DNA from 2 places in the Pontibacillus sp. HN14 genome. Region 2 is predicted to be linked to the other one. Evidence: predicted binding sites of a transcription regulator. Region 2 holds the regulator's gene; the other holds the start of a gene.
What was found. The regulator Rex, encoded in region 2, represses fermentation and respiration genes when NADH is low (regulators of the CRP and FNR family bind a similar motif). The targets are predictions, from matches to a motif close to TTGTGAAATATTTCACAA.
Positions count from the first base shown of each region.

Region 1: cydD (thiol reductant ABC exporter subunit CydD) is a predicted target of Rex. The motif match lies at 5,165-5,182, and genes of this name have one in related genera.

Region 1 is NZ_JAJOLR010000005.1:54,915-62,760, reverse strand. Features, by position in the region: gene LQ226_RS15230 (GntP family permease) at 1-1,129, opposite strand, end outside; gene LQ226_RS15225 (aldo/keto reductase) at 1,299-2,231, opposite strand; gene LQ226_RS15220 (MBL fold metallo-hydrolase) at 2,248-3,207, opposite strand; gene LQ226_RS15215 (hypothetical protein) at 3,305-3,448, opposite strand; gene LQ226_RS15210 (zinc-binding dehydrogenase) at 3,576-4,568, shown strand; gene LQ226_RS15205 (helix-turn-helix transcriptional regulator) at 4,733-4,948, shown strand; gene cydD (thiol reductant ABC exporter subunit CydD) at 5,221-6,954, shown strand; gene cydC (thiol reductant ABC exporter subunit CydC) at 6,951-7,846, shown strand, end outside.
Region 2 is NZ_JAJOLR010000010.1:2,134-9,979, forward strand. Features, by position in the region: gene tsaD (tRNA (adenosine(37)-N6)-threonylcarbamoyltransferase complex transferase subunit TsaD) at 1-998, shown strand, start outside; gene LQ226_RS19635 (ABC-F family ATP-binding cassette domain-containing protein) at 1,333-3,267, opposite strand; gene LQ226_RS19640 (redox-sensing transcriptional repressor Rex) at 3,565-4,242, shown strand; gene LQ226_RS19645 (MDR family MFS transporter) at 4,385-5,797, shown strand; gene LQ226_RS19650 (hypothetical protein) at 5,817-6,311, opposite strand; gene LQ226_RS19655 (YdiK family protein) at 6,346-6,546, opposite strand; gene LQ226_RS19660 (CPBP family intramembrane glutamic endopeptidase) at 6,554-7,252, opposite strand; gene groES (co-chaperone GroES) at 7,532-7,816, shown strand.

The DNA.
Region 1 (7,846 bases), on a different contig from region 2:
CTGAGGCTACGGATGTAATTCTGTGAAAGGCTTCAAGACTTAATCCTTGATCAACTGCAATATTGTAATACTCCTCACCAAGGGCTTCAAGGGCAATTCCCATACCACCAGAAGCTGAACCTGTAATCATAGCAAGAAGTTGCACAGCGAAGGCTTCGGAGAAATAAGGGCTTAATGGAATATCAAAAATTAATTCTTTAACCGTTTCAAACCCAGGGGAAGCTGTTACAACTGATCCGAAACCGACAGCCGCACTCGTGTTAATGGTGGCCATAACAGAACCTGATGCGCCTCCATTAATCGCAGGGATGAAGTCTTTGTAATCCTTAAAGTTAAAGAGCATGATAAGAATAATCCCGATTAAGAGGGCAATTAAAATACTAAGGTCTTTAAATACGTTCAACGTGACAACTACAGCAATAAGAGGGATGACAGATAAAATCCAATTTGGAAGTTCATCCTCATTGATTTCCTTCACCTGGTTATCACCTTCAGGTTCTGTAAATTTGTCATCTTTTGAATCAAGTTGTTTTTGTCTGAACTTTAGGTATGCATAACCACCTACAGCCATAATTAGTCCTGCCACAATACCTAGGATCGGAGCTGCCATTGTATCTGTTTTAAAGGTATTGATTGGAATAATATTTTGAATTTGCGGTGTTCCAGGGATCGCTGTCATTGTAAAGGTGAAAGCTCCTAAAACAAACGTAGAAGGAATTAATTTACGTGATACGTTTGCTTCTCTGAACATCGCTACAGCAAGTGGATAGACTGCGAATACGACTACAAATAAACTAACACCACCGTAAGTAAGGATGGCTGCTGAAAGAAGCATTCCTAGAATAGCGCGTTTCTTTCCGATAACGCTAGAGATTTTATAAGCAACGGATTGAGCTGCACCTGTATCTTCCATCAGTTTCCCAAAGATTGCACCGAATAAGAAGATCGGGAAGTAATCCTTCGCAAACCCTACAAAGCCTTCCATATATGTTCCTGTATAGGCATCGAGAATGTTCATACCACTTAATAGAGCCACGATTCCTGATACTAGGGGGGCAATCCATATAATGGACCAACCAAGGTAAGCCAAAGCCATTAAGAGGATAAGACCGATAATAATACTGAGCATAGTGAACCTCCTGATGTTTTAAGTTATCGGTTTTACTATGTCCCATTCGACTGTATTTTATCGATTCCAATATTCGATTCCGCCTAAAATGGTTGTTTCTATGAAAGAGTTTGTCATCTTAAAATAGCTACCTAAAAAACCATGAACCGAGTCGGTTCATGGTTTTTGGTTAGGAAAAGATGCGATCAATTTTGTCGATATCTTCTTGTGTTAACTCTACATCTAAAGTTTGTAAAGTGTTGACGACTTGTTCAGAGCGTTTGGCACCTGGAATAATGGTGTCAATTCCATCACGAGTGAGGTACCAGGCAAGCACAATATGTGCTACTTCGGCATTATGGCGATCAGCGATGGACCTGACTTGATCCACTTTTTCTAAGTTCTTTTCAAATTGTTCCCCTTGGAAATGAGGCATGTTCGCACGTATATCATTAAACGTTGTGTTTTTATCATATTTACCAGCAAGAAGACCTGATGCTAAAGGAAAGTAAGGGACAAAGGACAGATTGTTTTCTGCGATATATGGAAGCAAGTCCTTCTCAGCATCGCGGTTTAACAAATTGTATTCACTTTGTACCACATCAACGTACCCATCTTTGTTTGCTTCTTTTAACTGGGATAAAGAGAAATTCGAAACCCCAATCGCTCTGATCTTCCCTTCATCTTTCAGTTCTTTAAGAGTTCTTACGGCTTCATCCTTAGGAGTCTGTTCATCAGGGAAATGGATATAGAACAAATCGATATAGTCCGTCTGGAGACGCTTAAGACTATCTTCAACAGCTTGCTTTAGGAACTCAGGAGAATTATCAAACACGACATCTTCTCCGACAAATTTATGAGCACCCTTTGTAGCTAACACCACTTCTTCACGTTTACCAGTCTCTTTAAGCACTTCACCAACAAGCTCTTCAGAGCGCTTAGGACCATAAATGAAGGCTGTGTCTAAAAAGTTAATGCCATGGTCTAAGGCAGTCTTAACTAAATCTTTTCCGACTTGCTCATCAAGATTAGGGTAGATATTATGACCTCCAACAGCGTTTGTACCTAAGCCAATTGGATTGACATGGAGGTCTGTGTTACCTATTCTCGTTTGTTTTTCCATTGTTTGTCGCTCCTTTTTATTGAGTTGGAAGGACCTTTGTTTTCTCTAAGTAATCAGCGATGCCCATAGCGGAGACCTCGAAATCAAGCTCTAGTACGCCATAGATCGCATGGTCTCTTGGCACTCCTTTAGAGTCTAAATAAACCGCTACTTTCTCATAAAGACGTTCTTTCAATTGAGTGAGGTCTTCATCATTACGTGCAGCTTCATGGCCTGCTTCCATAAAAATAGGTAACCATTTTGCGACCGATTTAAACACTTCGTTTGGCTGGTCGGACATACTAAAATGACCAAAGTAGATTCGGTTTATAGGCAACAGGCTTACTTTTTTAATGGTTTCTAGCATGACGAATGGGTCGAATTGATTGGGAGATGTGGATGGTAAATATAAAGACAAGTCATGATCTTCCGTATGTGGATAACGGATGCCGCATGCATCGCCTGTAAACAGACCTTGGCTTTCTGAGTCGTAAATTGAAATATGATGGTTAGCATGACCTGGTGTATGGTAAAACGTTAGTGTAGCAGAAGGTCCGATTTGAAGTTCCTCTTGGTCTTCAACGACTTTGATTTGATCTTCCGTAATAGGGAGAATCGGATCAAATAACGGTTCAAATTGGTCTCCGTAAACTTGTTTGGCACCCGCAATCAATTTAGTAGGATTAACTAGGTGACGTTTTCCTTTTGGATGGACATAGATGGTAGCTTGAGGACACTCTTGTACGAATAATCCTGCACCACCAGCATGATCGAGATGGATGTGGGTCAGGATAATATTTTTTACATCCGATAATTTGAATCCTAGATCTTTAAGACCTTTCTTTATGTAAGGGACTGAAGGACTTGGACCTGTTTCGACTATGGTGAGATCCTTATCGTCAATCACATAAATCCCTGTGCGGTTTGGCATCCCCAGATCAAATCCATCAATTACATACGTTCGGTGGCCAAGATAGATTGGAGCTTTTTCTTCCATATATATCACCTCTCCTTGAATAGTACCTCTATTTTACAAAACATTCAGATTATTGAACAGTGTAACGCTTTCAAAGAGAGGTGAGGTTGTAGTGAACTTAATACCCTTTACCTAAAAATCCGTCCCGGTCAAATGTTTTCCGATCTGTTTTTTTAGCTTGGTCGATAAATTGCTCGTGGAGAGAGGAATGCTCTTCTTTATCTTTTCTTTTCAATGTTTCTGTTTCTTTTTTGCCATCCATAAGATCACCTCCGTTGTGGGATTAGATTTTGTTGTTTTGTAAAAAGTATGAAGGGAAATGATGTTTGGAAGTCTGAAAAATTGTTATGATAAAGAAACGAACGGATATTAGAGAAGGAGTGAATGGAATGAGAGCTATTATACATAAAGAAATTGAAGGATTAGATGGTTTACATCACGAAGAGTGTGACGCACCAGGAGTCGAAAAAGGGAAGGTGAAGGTCCAGTTGAAAACAGCTGGCTTAAATAGACGCGATCTTGCTGTGACAAATCGACATAAGGTGGAGCAGCCTCCCCTTATTTTAGGCTCAGATGGAGCTGGCATCATTGCAGAGGTAGGCGAAGGTGTCACAGGCTGGAACGTTGGGGATGAGGTTGTCATCAATCCTGGTTTAGGATGGAAGCATAACAGCGATGCGCCACCCCAAGGCTTTGAAATACTGGGTTTACCTGATGATGGTACGTTTGCAGAGTATATCGTTTTACAAGAAGAGAACATTGAGAAGAAGCCATCTCACTTAACTTGGGAACAAGCTGGTGTCCTACCTCTCGCTGCACTAACCGCTTATCGCGTATTGTTTACAAGAGCGAAGATTAAAGAAGGAGATACCATTTTACTTCCGGGGATTGGGAGCGGCGTTTTAACGTTTGCATTGAAATTCGCAAAAGCAGCTGGTGCAAAGGTAATTGTCACTTCACGCAGTGAGGAAAAGCTCGAGACGGCAAAAGAGCTAGGGGCTGATCTGGCTATTCCGACTCTTTCTGATTGGGAAGAAGAACTCGCAGAAGAACAAGTCGATGTCGTTGTAGAGAGTATTGGTCAAGCAACGTTTGAGAAATCCCTTGGTGTCGTAAGAAGAGGGGGGACGGTTGTGACATTTGGTGCAACGACAGAAGATAAAGTAGAAATTGATATTCGTAAATTCTTCTATGGCCAATACAATCTTCTAGGCTCTACAATGGGAAGCCGTGAAGAATTTCAAGACATGCTTTCTTTCATAACGGACCATAGCATAACACCTGAAGTAGATAAAATGTTCGCCCTTTCCGATTACCAAGATGCATTTGCTTACATTAGAGATTCGAAAAACTTCGGAAAGATCGGTTTTACAATTAGCTAATAGAACAAGAGGAGGTTCGTATACCTTCTGAATAAGAGCATGGAATGGACACTCATTTCATGCTCTTTATTTGTGTACGTGATTCTTCTGGTAGAAGGTTTGACCCAAAAGACTGTTGTCGCGTAAACTGAATGTAAAGCAGGCTTAACCACAAAGGTGATGACATGAAAAATTTAATAAGAGAAAAACGGACGGAAAAGAAAATCACACAAGAAGATCTATCTATTCAACTCCAGGTCTCAAGACAGACGGTCATTTCTTTAGAGAAAGGGAAATATAAACCTTCTCTCATCCTGGCTCATAAGTTAGCTCAAGTATTTGACTGTTCTATTGAAGACTTATTTATATTTGAAGGAGAAGAGAATATTCAATCAACATAAATGCAGGAGTTATTCTTGCTTTAGCAAGGTAAAGGGTGTCTGGCACCCTTTACCTTACTAAAGTGATTTTATCCCTATCTTCACTTCTTTTGTTATCGAATGAATAGTTCATGTGCCGTTAATAAACACTAATGGAACAATAAGACTATTTTTACTATAAAAATAGGCAAAATTCATGCATAAAGATGATATTTCTTTTATAATACAGATAACTATATGTGAAATCATTCACAATCATCCTAAATGGAAAGCTTTAAGGAGACAGGATCGCTATGAATGTATTAAAACAACATGCCAGGAAACAAAAAGCTACCAGATTTCTGCTTATTGTTTCTTCTCTTCTATTAGGGGTCACGGTCATTGCACAAGCATTGCTGTTTGTATCCATTGTAGACCATATATTTCTTAAGGGAGCACAATTTGAAGAAGTTATCCCTGATCTAATAAGCTTATTGTTCGTGTTGGTTGCTCGTTCAGCTTTGACGTATTGGAATGGGCGAGCAGGGGTCAAAATGGCTTCGAGGGTAAAAGAGCATTTCAGGTCACAACTTGTTTCTAAGTTTTCAAAGAATCCTCTACAAGCATCTATGAGGGGCCAGTCGGGGCATAAAGTAAGCACTGTAATGGACGCTGTTGATGAGATTGATGGCTATTTCAGCCAATATATTCCTCAGGTTATTCAAACGTCTATTGTACCGATTATGATTCTTGTTGTTGTATCAATGGAGCATTTCTATTCGGGCCTGATTATGATGATTACTGCACCATTTATTCCCTTGTTCTATATCATTATTGGGATTATGACAAAGAAGAAGTCAGAAGAGCAGTTGGACAAAATGGCGATCTTCTCAGGACGCTTTCTCGATACACTCCAAGGTCTGACTACCTTGAAACTTTTCGGTCGAGCTCGTTATCAAAAAGAGCTGATTGAGGGTAGCAGTTTAGATTTCAGGGACGCGACCATGGAAGTGCTAAAGATCGCATTTGTTTCTTCTCTAATGTTAGAACTGATTTCAATGTTAAGTATAGGGTTGATTGCACTTGAAATAGGTTTGAGACTCGTCTTGTTTCAATCTATTACTTTCTCCACGGCCTTTTTTGTTCTTATATTGGCGCCCGAGTTTTATCTGTTTCTTAAAAACTTAGGCCAGGCCTTTCATACAGGAAGAGGGAGTGCCGGAGCAGCCCAGAAGATTTCAGACGTCTTAAATACAGAAGACCATCCTGTTCAATGGGGGAATGATTCTATCCAGAATCAAGAGGAACCTCCTTCTATTCGATTAGAAGGTGTTCACTTTTCATATGAAGCAGAAGGGTTTGCATTAAAGGATATTAACATAACCTTACCTCCTTATAGTCAGACTGCTATTGTAGGAAAAAGCGGATCAGGAAAGACGACTCTTCTTCATGTACTAGCAGGGCTCGTGCCGGTCTCTGAAGGGTCCATTTTAGTGGATGGCCATAAACGCTCAGAACTAAAAGAAGAGGAGTGGTTTGATCAGATTAGTTATATATCTCAGAGTCCTTACCTCTTTTCCGGTACAATTGCAGACAATATAGCTGTTGGTAAGAAGGAAGAGGTTTCAAGGGAAGCTATCGAGAAAGCTGCTGAAAAAGCAGGCATTGCTCCCCTTGTGAAATCACTCGAACATGGATATGATACCCCGGTTGGAGAAGGTGGTCGGGGGTTGTCAGGAGGAGAGAAACAACGTCTGGCTATTGCTCGAGCTTTCTTAAAACAACCCACTATCATTTTATTTGATGAACCTACAACTGGATTAGATTTGCAGACGGAGAAAATTTTACAAACCTCCATACAGGAACTTAGCCAAAACGCCACAGTCATTACGGTTGCTCATCGCCTCCATACGATTAAGCATGCGGATCAGATCTTGTATATGGAAGACGGAAGGGTTCTAGAGCAAGGAACTCATACAAATCTCATCGAAGCAAATCCTCACTACCGGAACATGGTGAGGACGCAACAAGGAGGTATGGCAACGTGAATGAACTGAGAGCGGTTGTGAAGGATATGATGGTAGAGAAGAGGGATATCTATTTATCGGTGTTGTTTGGCTTTTTAGCAGGCATTACAGCTGTTGCTTTATTTGCCTCAAGCGGTTACTTGATTTCGAAAGCTGCCTTGCTGCCACCGATCTATACGTTATCTCTCATGATTGCTTTTTTGAAAATTATGGGGTTTGCTCGTGCCTTTGGGCGTTATTTGGAACGTCTCTATTCCCACAGAGCTACATTCACCATGCTAAGTCAGCTGCGGGTCAATTTTTATGAGAAACTAGAGCCATTGGCGCCAAAGATTTTTCATAAATATCGATCAGGAGACCTTTTATCAAGGATTGTTAGCGATATTGACCGGTTGCAAAATTTCTTTTTACGGGTTTATTATCCACCAATTGTGCTCGGATTGATTTTCTTCGCAACGATTCTTTTTACAGTCTTTTACTCCATCACCGTGGCGTTATTATTGCTGTTTGGCTTGTTTCTGACAGGGGTCATTCTCCCGGCATGGTTTGCTTTTAAGCAACGAAGAATCGAAGTCCGATTACGTGAAGAACGAGGTGCTTTGTCTAGTGAAGTGACCGAATTCTTATATGGATTTATGGATTTAAAGCTTTATCAGCAACTCGATGCGAAAGAGAAGGAGTTAGAAGAAGCATCTGTTCGTTATATTGATGAGCAGGAGAAAGAAGGCAAGATGGCCTCGTATCATCAGTCATTAAATAGTATGGTGACACTCCTGGTATCATGGCTTGTTATTGCATTTGGAGCTTATCTGGTGGCAAATAATCAATTAGATGGCGTATTCTTAGCAATGCTCATCATGATTTCATTAACGGTATTTGAAAATGCTGTACCAATGGCATTAGTTCCTGCTCA
Region 2 (7,846 bases):
ATGAGACAGCTGTGGCGATTGTGAAGAATGGGACTGAGCTGATTGCTAATGTCGTTGCTTCCCAAATTGAGAGTCATAAGCGCTTTGGTGGTGTTGTGCCTGAAATTGCATCTCGTCACCACGTAGAACAAGTGACCCTTGTATTAGAAGAGGCTCTGGAGAAAGCCGATATGCGTATGGAAGACATCGACGCGATTGCCGTTACAGAAGGACCTGGCTTAGTCGGTGCTTTATTAGTGGGTGTAAACGCAGCTAAGGCGTTAGCCTTTGCGTATCAAAAGCCTCTTGTTGGGGTTCAGCATATCGCAGGTCATATCTATGCGAATCGTCTTATGAAAGAGTTTCAGTTTCCGCTCCTTTCTTTAGTTGTTTCAGGCGGACATACTGAACTTATTCTAATGAAAGAACATGGGTCGTTTGAAGTCATTGGAGAAACACGGGATGATGCTGCAGGGGAGGCCTATGATAAAGTAGCCCGAACGCTAAAGCTACCTTATCCAGGAGGACCTCATATTGACCGACTCGCACACGAGGGAGAAGTGACGATCGACTTCCCACGTGCTTGGCTTGAGAACGATTCTTTTGACTTTAGCTTCAGTGGACTCAAGTCATCGGTTATTAACACGTTGCACAATGCGAAACAAAAGGGAATAGAACTAAAGCAAGAAGATATTGCTGCAAGCTTTCAGGAAAGCGTCGTTGATGTGTTATCCACAAAAGCCTATAAAGCAGCTAAGCAATATGGTGTGAAGCAAGTTATTGTGGCTGGCGGAGTTGCTGCCAATAAAGGACTGCGTGCTCGCCTTGAAGAGAAGTTTGGCGAGGAGGAAGAACTGGAATTGTTAATTCCGCCTCTTCACTTATGTACCGATAATGCAGCTATGATCGCCGCTGCCGGAACGGTTGCTTTTAATCAAGGTCACCGCGCCGGATGGGATTTAAACGGCAATCCATCTTTATCGTTAGAGCGATATGCGAAACGTTCTATTACAAAGTAATACACAAGGTAAAAGCGAAACCAAGTATCGGTTTCGCTTTTGTTGTGGAGAAAAGGTCTGAAAGTTTAAATAAATGTGCATAAGTAAACGTTTTCCACAGGTTAAAAACAAGCTGTGCATAAAATTTGTAGAACGCTGTCATAGTAAATATTGGTATGTGCATAACAACTGTGGATAACTCGTTGTAATTCTGTGGATTATGTGTATAAATCTGTGAAAAACTGTATTTGTAAGGAAAAAGGCTGTGGATATAAATGGGGATAGTCGCGTGATTCGACAAATGGTATGAAAGCGCTCCAAAAAGAGAGGATATCCTGTGGATATCCTCTCTTAGTTATTCTTCATCATGGAGTTGTTCCCATTCTTCCATTAACGATTCAATCTTTGATTTTGAGTTCGAATTGGATTCAGTTAGTTCGAGTGATTTCTCATGATCCTGATAGATCTCTGGTTCGCAGAGTAAGGCATCATTTTGTTCAATCACTTCTTCTAATTCTACGATTTCTTGTTCAATTTCCTCAATTCGGCGTTTGCGCTTTCTGGCTTCTCGCTGTTCAGCCTTATTCTGTTGGAATTGATTCTTAGAGTCTTTAGCTTCTTTCTCTTGTGTAGGGTTTTGCTGTGCTTCATATTCAGCGATGTCCCTGGCTTCTTGCTTTTTATCTAAATAGTAATCGTAGTCTCCAAGGTAAAGCTTTGTATCTGTTCCGTTTAGCTCTAACACTTGTGTAGCGATACGGTTAATAAAGTAACGGTCGTGGGAGACAAATAGAATCGTTCCTGGGTAATCCATTAGAGCCGCTTCAAGCACTTCTTTACTATCTAAATCTAAGTGGTTCGTTGGCTCATCCAATACAAGGAAGTTTGATTTCTCAAGCATCAACTTCGCCAGTGCGATTCTCGCTTTTTCTCCGCCACTTAATGAGTTAACGGTCTTTAAAACGTCGTCTCCTGTGAAGAGGAAGTTTCCAAGCACGGTACGGATATCCTTCTCATCCATTAACGGGTATTCATCCCATAGTTCATGAAGGACAGTCTTGGTAGAATTGAGCTGCGCCTGTTCCTGGTCATAATAGCCAATCTGCAAGTTCGTTCCGTATTGAATCGTACCACCTGTAGGGGAGAACTTCTCAATAATGTTCTTTAGAAGCGTTGTTTTACCAACACCGTTTGGTCCGACAAGGGCAAGACGCTCTGTCCGGTTTACGTCAAAGGATACATGTTCAAAGACAGGCTTTTGACTTTCCTCGTATTGGAAAGAAAGGTCACGGACTTTCAATACATCATTACCGCTTCTTCTGTTGATGTCGAAGGAGAACTTAGCTGACTTTTGATCGCCTTTAGGCTTATCCACCTTTTCCATCTTCTCGAGTTGTTTCTGTTTGCTTTGGGCTCGTTTGCTTGTGGAAGCTCGGGCCATATTTTTTTGGATGAAATCTTCCATCCGTTTCATTTCCGTTTGTTGTTTCTCAAACTGTTTCAGATCGCGTTCATAATTGGCAGCTTTCGCATCAAGGTACTTGCTGTAGTTGCCGTGGAATTTCTCAGAAGATTGATAGGAGATCTCATACACGACATTGACCACTTTATCAAGGAAGTAGCGGTCGTGGGAGACGATGACAACGGCACCTGGATAGCCCTGCAAATACTGCTCTAACCAATTCAACGTATCGATGTCTAAGTGGTTCGTTGGCTCGTCCAGCACGAGGATATCAGGTTTTGATAGTAAGAGTTTACCTAACGCAAGCCTTGTCTTCTGACCACCACTAAGCGTTGCGATTGGTGTGGATAAATCGAAATCTCCAAAGTTCAGCCCATTCAGGACAGCTTTTACGTCAGCCTCATATCGGTAGCCTCCGTCCGTTTTAAATCGGAGCTGGAGTTCGTCATAGTCTTTTAAAAGCTTCTGGTATTGTTCATGATCATTGATCAAATCTGGATTCGCCATTTGTTCTTCCATTTGGCGGAGCTGTTTCTCCATGGCTTTCAGATGATCGAACACGGCGATCATTTCATCCCATATGCTTTTGTCGGATTCGAGTCCGGTGTGCTGCTCTAAATACCCCAGTGTTGCTTCTTTCGGTTTATGGAGCTCACCTTCTTCATATGAAAGCTCTCCTGCCATAATTTTGAGCAAGGTCGATTTTCCTGCTCCATTACGGCCAACAATGGCAATTCTGTCATTGGTGTGTACTTCTAATTTAATATTCGATAGAATAAGATCAGCGCCGAAGCGTTTTGTAATATTATTCATTTGCATAAGAATCATGATCGTTCACCTCAATGAGTTAAGTGTATCTTACGGAACGCGTGTGAAGCAAGGTTCGTACGTTGAGGGGATAAGGGTTATTGGTTGTGGTCGGGATGTTTGTGAAATTAGAAACATTTCTTTACAATTAATAAGGACAATCCATCAGAGAAACAAGAAATAAAATACGCGAGATTTTTATAACAAGGATGATTCCACATGATCCTGCAGTAGTGGTTATAGAAAATGGAAGCGTTAACGGTGTGGCCTATATGGAATAGCTACACTTGTTACGGTATGAAATGAGGGGGATAAGAGATGGAGCTAGACCAGGCAAAAATACCACAAGCGACAGCTAAGCGACTGCCCTTATATTATCGCTTTATTAATAACCTTCACAGTCAAGGTAAACAAAGAGTATCATCTAAAGAGTTGAGTGAAGCCGTTAAGGTTGATTCGGCTACTATTCGCCGTGACTTTTCGTACTTCGGGGCATTAGGGAAGAAAGGATACGGCTATAATGTGAACTACTTACTTACATTCTTCCGTAAGACCCTGGACCAAGACGAGGTGACACGAGTCGCCTTAATTGGTGTTGGGAATTTAGGGACCGCCTTTTTACATTATAATTTCACTAAGAACAACAATACAAAGATTGAGATGGCTTTTGATGCGCAGGAAGAGAAAGTCGGGAACGATATAGGTGGTGTACCGGTCTACCATATTGATCAACTAGAAGAGCACCTCTCAGATGGGATCTCTGTTGCGATCTTAACTGTTCCGGCCAACGAAGCCCAAAGAATTGCTGATCGCCTTGTTGAGGCGGGGATCATTGGTGTCTTAAACTTCACACCAGCGCGTATATCCGTTCCAGAGGGAATACGTGTCCACCACATAGATCTGGCTGTAGAGTTGCAGGCACTAGCATACTTTCTAAAACATTATCCTCTCGATCATGAAGAGGCATCAGAAGAGGAACCAAAAGGGGCTGAATAAGCCTCTTTTTTTGTGCTTGTTTTCCTATTTAATTGTAGTCTGCTTTCAATAAGGTCGAATTGGTTTTGAGGATCGGGATATGTGATATAGTAGAAAATAGTTCGAACATCGAAAGAATCTGAAATGAAAGAAGGGACGCAGCATGAGCAAATTATCAAGTAAATGGCTCGTCGTTGTATCCGTCTTATTTGGAACATTTACAGTCATTTTAAACAACAGCATGCTGAATCCGACGCTTCCGCGCTTTATGGAGATATTCGATGCTGATGCTGTAAGTGTAGGGTGGATGCTCACGATCTTTATGGTAGCCATGGGGATGACGATGCCGTTAACCGGTTTTCTTGGGGACCGTTTCGGAAAGAAGAAAGTGTATGTAACAGGTCTTGTGATCTTCTTAATCGGTTCTGTATCGGGGTCTTTATCGCCTACCCTGAGCCTCGTTATTCTATCACGGGCTGTACAAGGGGTTGCCGGTGGTTTAATGATGCCTATTGCCATGGCGCTGATCTTTAATGCCTTTCCAAAGCACGAGCGAGGACTGGCTGTTGGTGTATATGGGGTTGCTGCGATGGTTGCACCTGCCATAGGTCCAACGGTAGGTGGCGTCATTATTCAGTTTTTTGATTGGCCTTTTTTATTCTTATTTAATATTCCTTTTGGACTGATTGGTATTATTTTATCTTCTAAATATTTAGTCGAAACGGAAAAAAATCCTTCTCTTAAATTCGACACCATTGGCTTTATTTTGGTGACGATTGGTGTCGGAGGAATTCTCTTTGCACTTGGAAGAGGGAAGGAATTAGAGACGTTACTAACGGCTAGTAACATAAGCCTGATCGTTGTTGGGATTCTTTCTGTTGTGGCGTTTGTTCTGGTGGAGAACCGAAAGAAACAACCGCTGCTCAACTTATCTGTCTTTAAAGTTCCGACCTATGCCGTGTCTGTTGTCGTGACAGGAGCGGCTTCGATTGGGCTATTCTCAGGAATCTTCTTATTGCCGCTTCTCATTCAGAACGTATACGGCTTAAGTGAGATTATGACCGGACTTCTCTTTCTCCCGGCTGCAGCGCTAAGCGGTGTATCCATGTCCATTGGTGGACGGATCCTTGATAAGAGAGGACCGAAATCGGTTATTCCGATTGGGTTATTCGTAATGGCTTCGGCTACAACAGCGCTCGGATTCCTGGAGCTGTCGACGCCTTACTGGCTCATTCTTCTATTAAACGCGGTTCGCGGAGCCGGTATGGGACTCAGCAATATGCCGGCCACAACGGCTGGTATGAATGCTATACCAGATGAGCTTGTCGCACAGGGGTCCGCGATGAACAACGTACTAAGACAGATGACGTCTTCTTTCGGTATCGTATTCTTCTCGATCTACTACGAAACAAGACGTGCGGTCATTGCAGCGGGTGAAGCTAATATGACAGAAGCCACGCTACAGACGCTGAATGAAGCCTTTCTAGTATCAGCTGTCGTGATTGCGTTAGCTATCCCATTCTCCTTTATTATGAAAGGAGCAGACAGTTCTTCTGAAGAGGAAGGCGAATCCTGATTGGATTAAGAAAGGGCCATCACTGGATGGCCCTTTCTTTTTGTGAGGCGATCGATTTTCTCCAATTGGCGATAAACAGATAAATGCCTGCTGCTGAAAGGAAACAAGCATGTAGGACAGGGGCTAGTTGTAAAAGAGCGACGCCTACTTTGTCTCCTGGTAGGTTTGTTGGTAAAAGGAGAAGATTTAACGGAATGGTTAGGATGAGTGAACCTGTTATCATTCCCCTTCCTGCGTTGCTGGGTAAGGTGGAGAGAGAAATGCATATAAGGGCTGTTGCGATTAAGAACAATACATGAGCGAAAAGAGCTTCAGAGACTGTAAAGGATATGGGGATGTCTGACATGATTAATGTCTTGTAAGCAAACGCAATGAACCCCATACAGAAGCCAGTTGCTAAAAGAAACATACTGAGGATGCCTTGTAATAAAGTATTGATGAAACCACCACCTATTAACAAAATATTCCTTTTACCTATAGTAGCAAATGATGGGTGAGATGAACATGGCTCCATTAAAATAAGCGGCTTCCCCGCATGGGGAGACCGCTTATTTTTTGTTGCTTTTATTCATCTTTAAATAGAGCATAAAAAGTCGAATTGCGACGGCGAAATTTACTGTCGCAACGAAAGAGCAAATGAGCGTAATTAAGTTCCAAATTGTCTCTTCTACACTAAGTATGGCGATATACGTAAACAAAATCCCCATAATAAAATAGAGGAATGCCATAAAGAATGGCGAAGTTTTCATAATAGGATTAACCTCCAAACAGGATTGTTTGCACGTTTTGCTCTAGTTGTTCCATGTCTACTGTCATCTGCGCAATAATGACGAGGGAGTTCATGGTAGCGTGCGTAATAATCGGCACGATAATACGCTGTGTCTTTTCATAAAGAAAGGCAAAGACCAGTCCCATGGCTGCATATTTCAGCAGGTGTTCTGGCTCACCGTGTACAATTCCGAAGATCCCGCCTGATACAAGAGCTGAAATAAGGAAGTTCGCATATTTACGTAATGTGCCAAATAGAATCTTTCGGAAGATGATTTCTTCAAGAATCGGAGCCACAATCGCAATAATGAGAATAAAGATCGGTGCTGCTTTGGCGATCGCCGATAGGTTTTGCGTGTTCTCTGAAATAGGATCTACACCAAACACAAGCGATTCAATCACAGTAGCCAGGTATTGACTAAAGAAAGCAAGCAGAATCCCGATGAGTCCCCATTTAATATAAGAACCAATTCCCATCTCATAATCCTGGCGTAAATCATTTTTAATATCTGGTTTTAGGATCAATGTAATGATGAGAAGCCCGATTACAAAGGAAAAGATCGTCCAACCGATCAGCCAGTTTTGAGGATTGGCCAGGTCGAGAGAAATGATGAAGTCCCCGACAGGTTTCCCGGATAACTGGACAAGGATATATGTTAAGATGACATACCAATAGCGCCTTGGCATTCGGCAACGACTCCTTTATGAATTTTATACCTTTATCTTACGTATTGTAACACATTTAAAGAAGTGGAAAGAAACGTTTAAATCGCAAAAGATGAGTCATAATGGGTTGGGGGAGTAGGAATGGGACACGAGGAAATTTTTATGAAGAAAATGAATGTTTTCGCTTGCAAAATAGTTAGAGATTCATTATTATAATAATTGTGTTAGCACTCATCTAATGAGAGTGCTAATAAAATCAAAACAAGCATAGGTTCAAACCATTTGAGGAGGGTGTCTGATTTGTTAAAGCCATTAGGTGATCGTATTGTAATTGAGGTAGTACAACAAGAAGAAAAGACCGCGAGCGGTATTGTTCTTCCTGACTCTGCGAAGGAGAAGCCTCAAGAAGGTAAAGTTGTTGCGGTAGGTTCTGGTCGTTTGGCGGATAATGGTGAAAAGGTTGCACTAGAGGTAGCCACTGGCGACCACATCATCTTCTCAAAATTTGCAGGTACTGAAGTGAGTTACGAAGGTACTGAATACTTAATTTTACGTGAAAATGACATTTTAGCAGTCATTAACTAATACAATCAATGTTGGACAATCATAAACGTT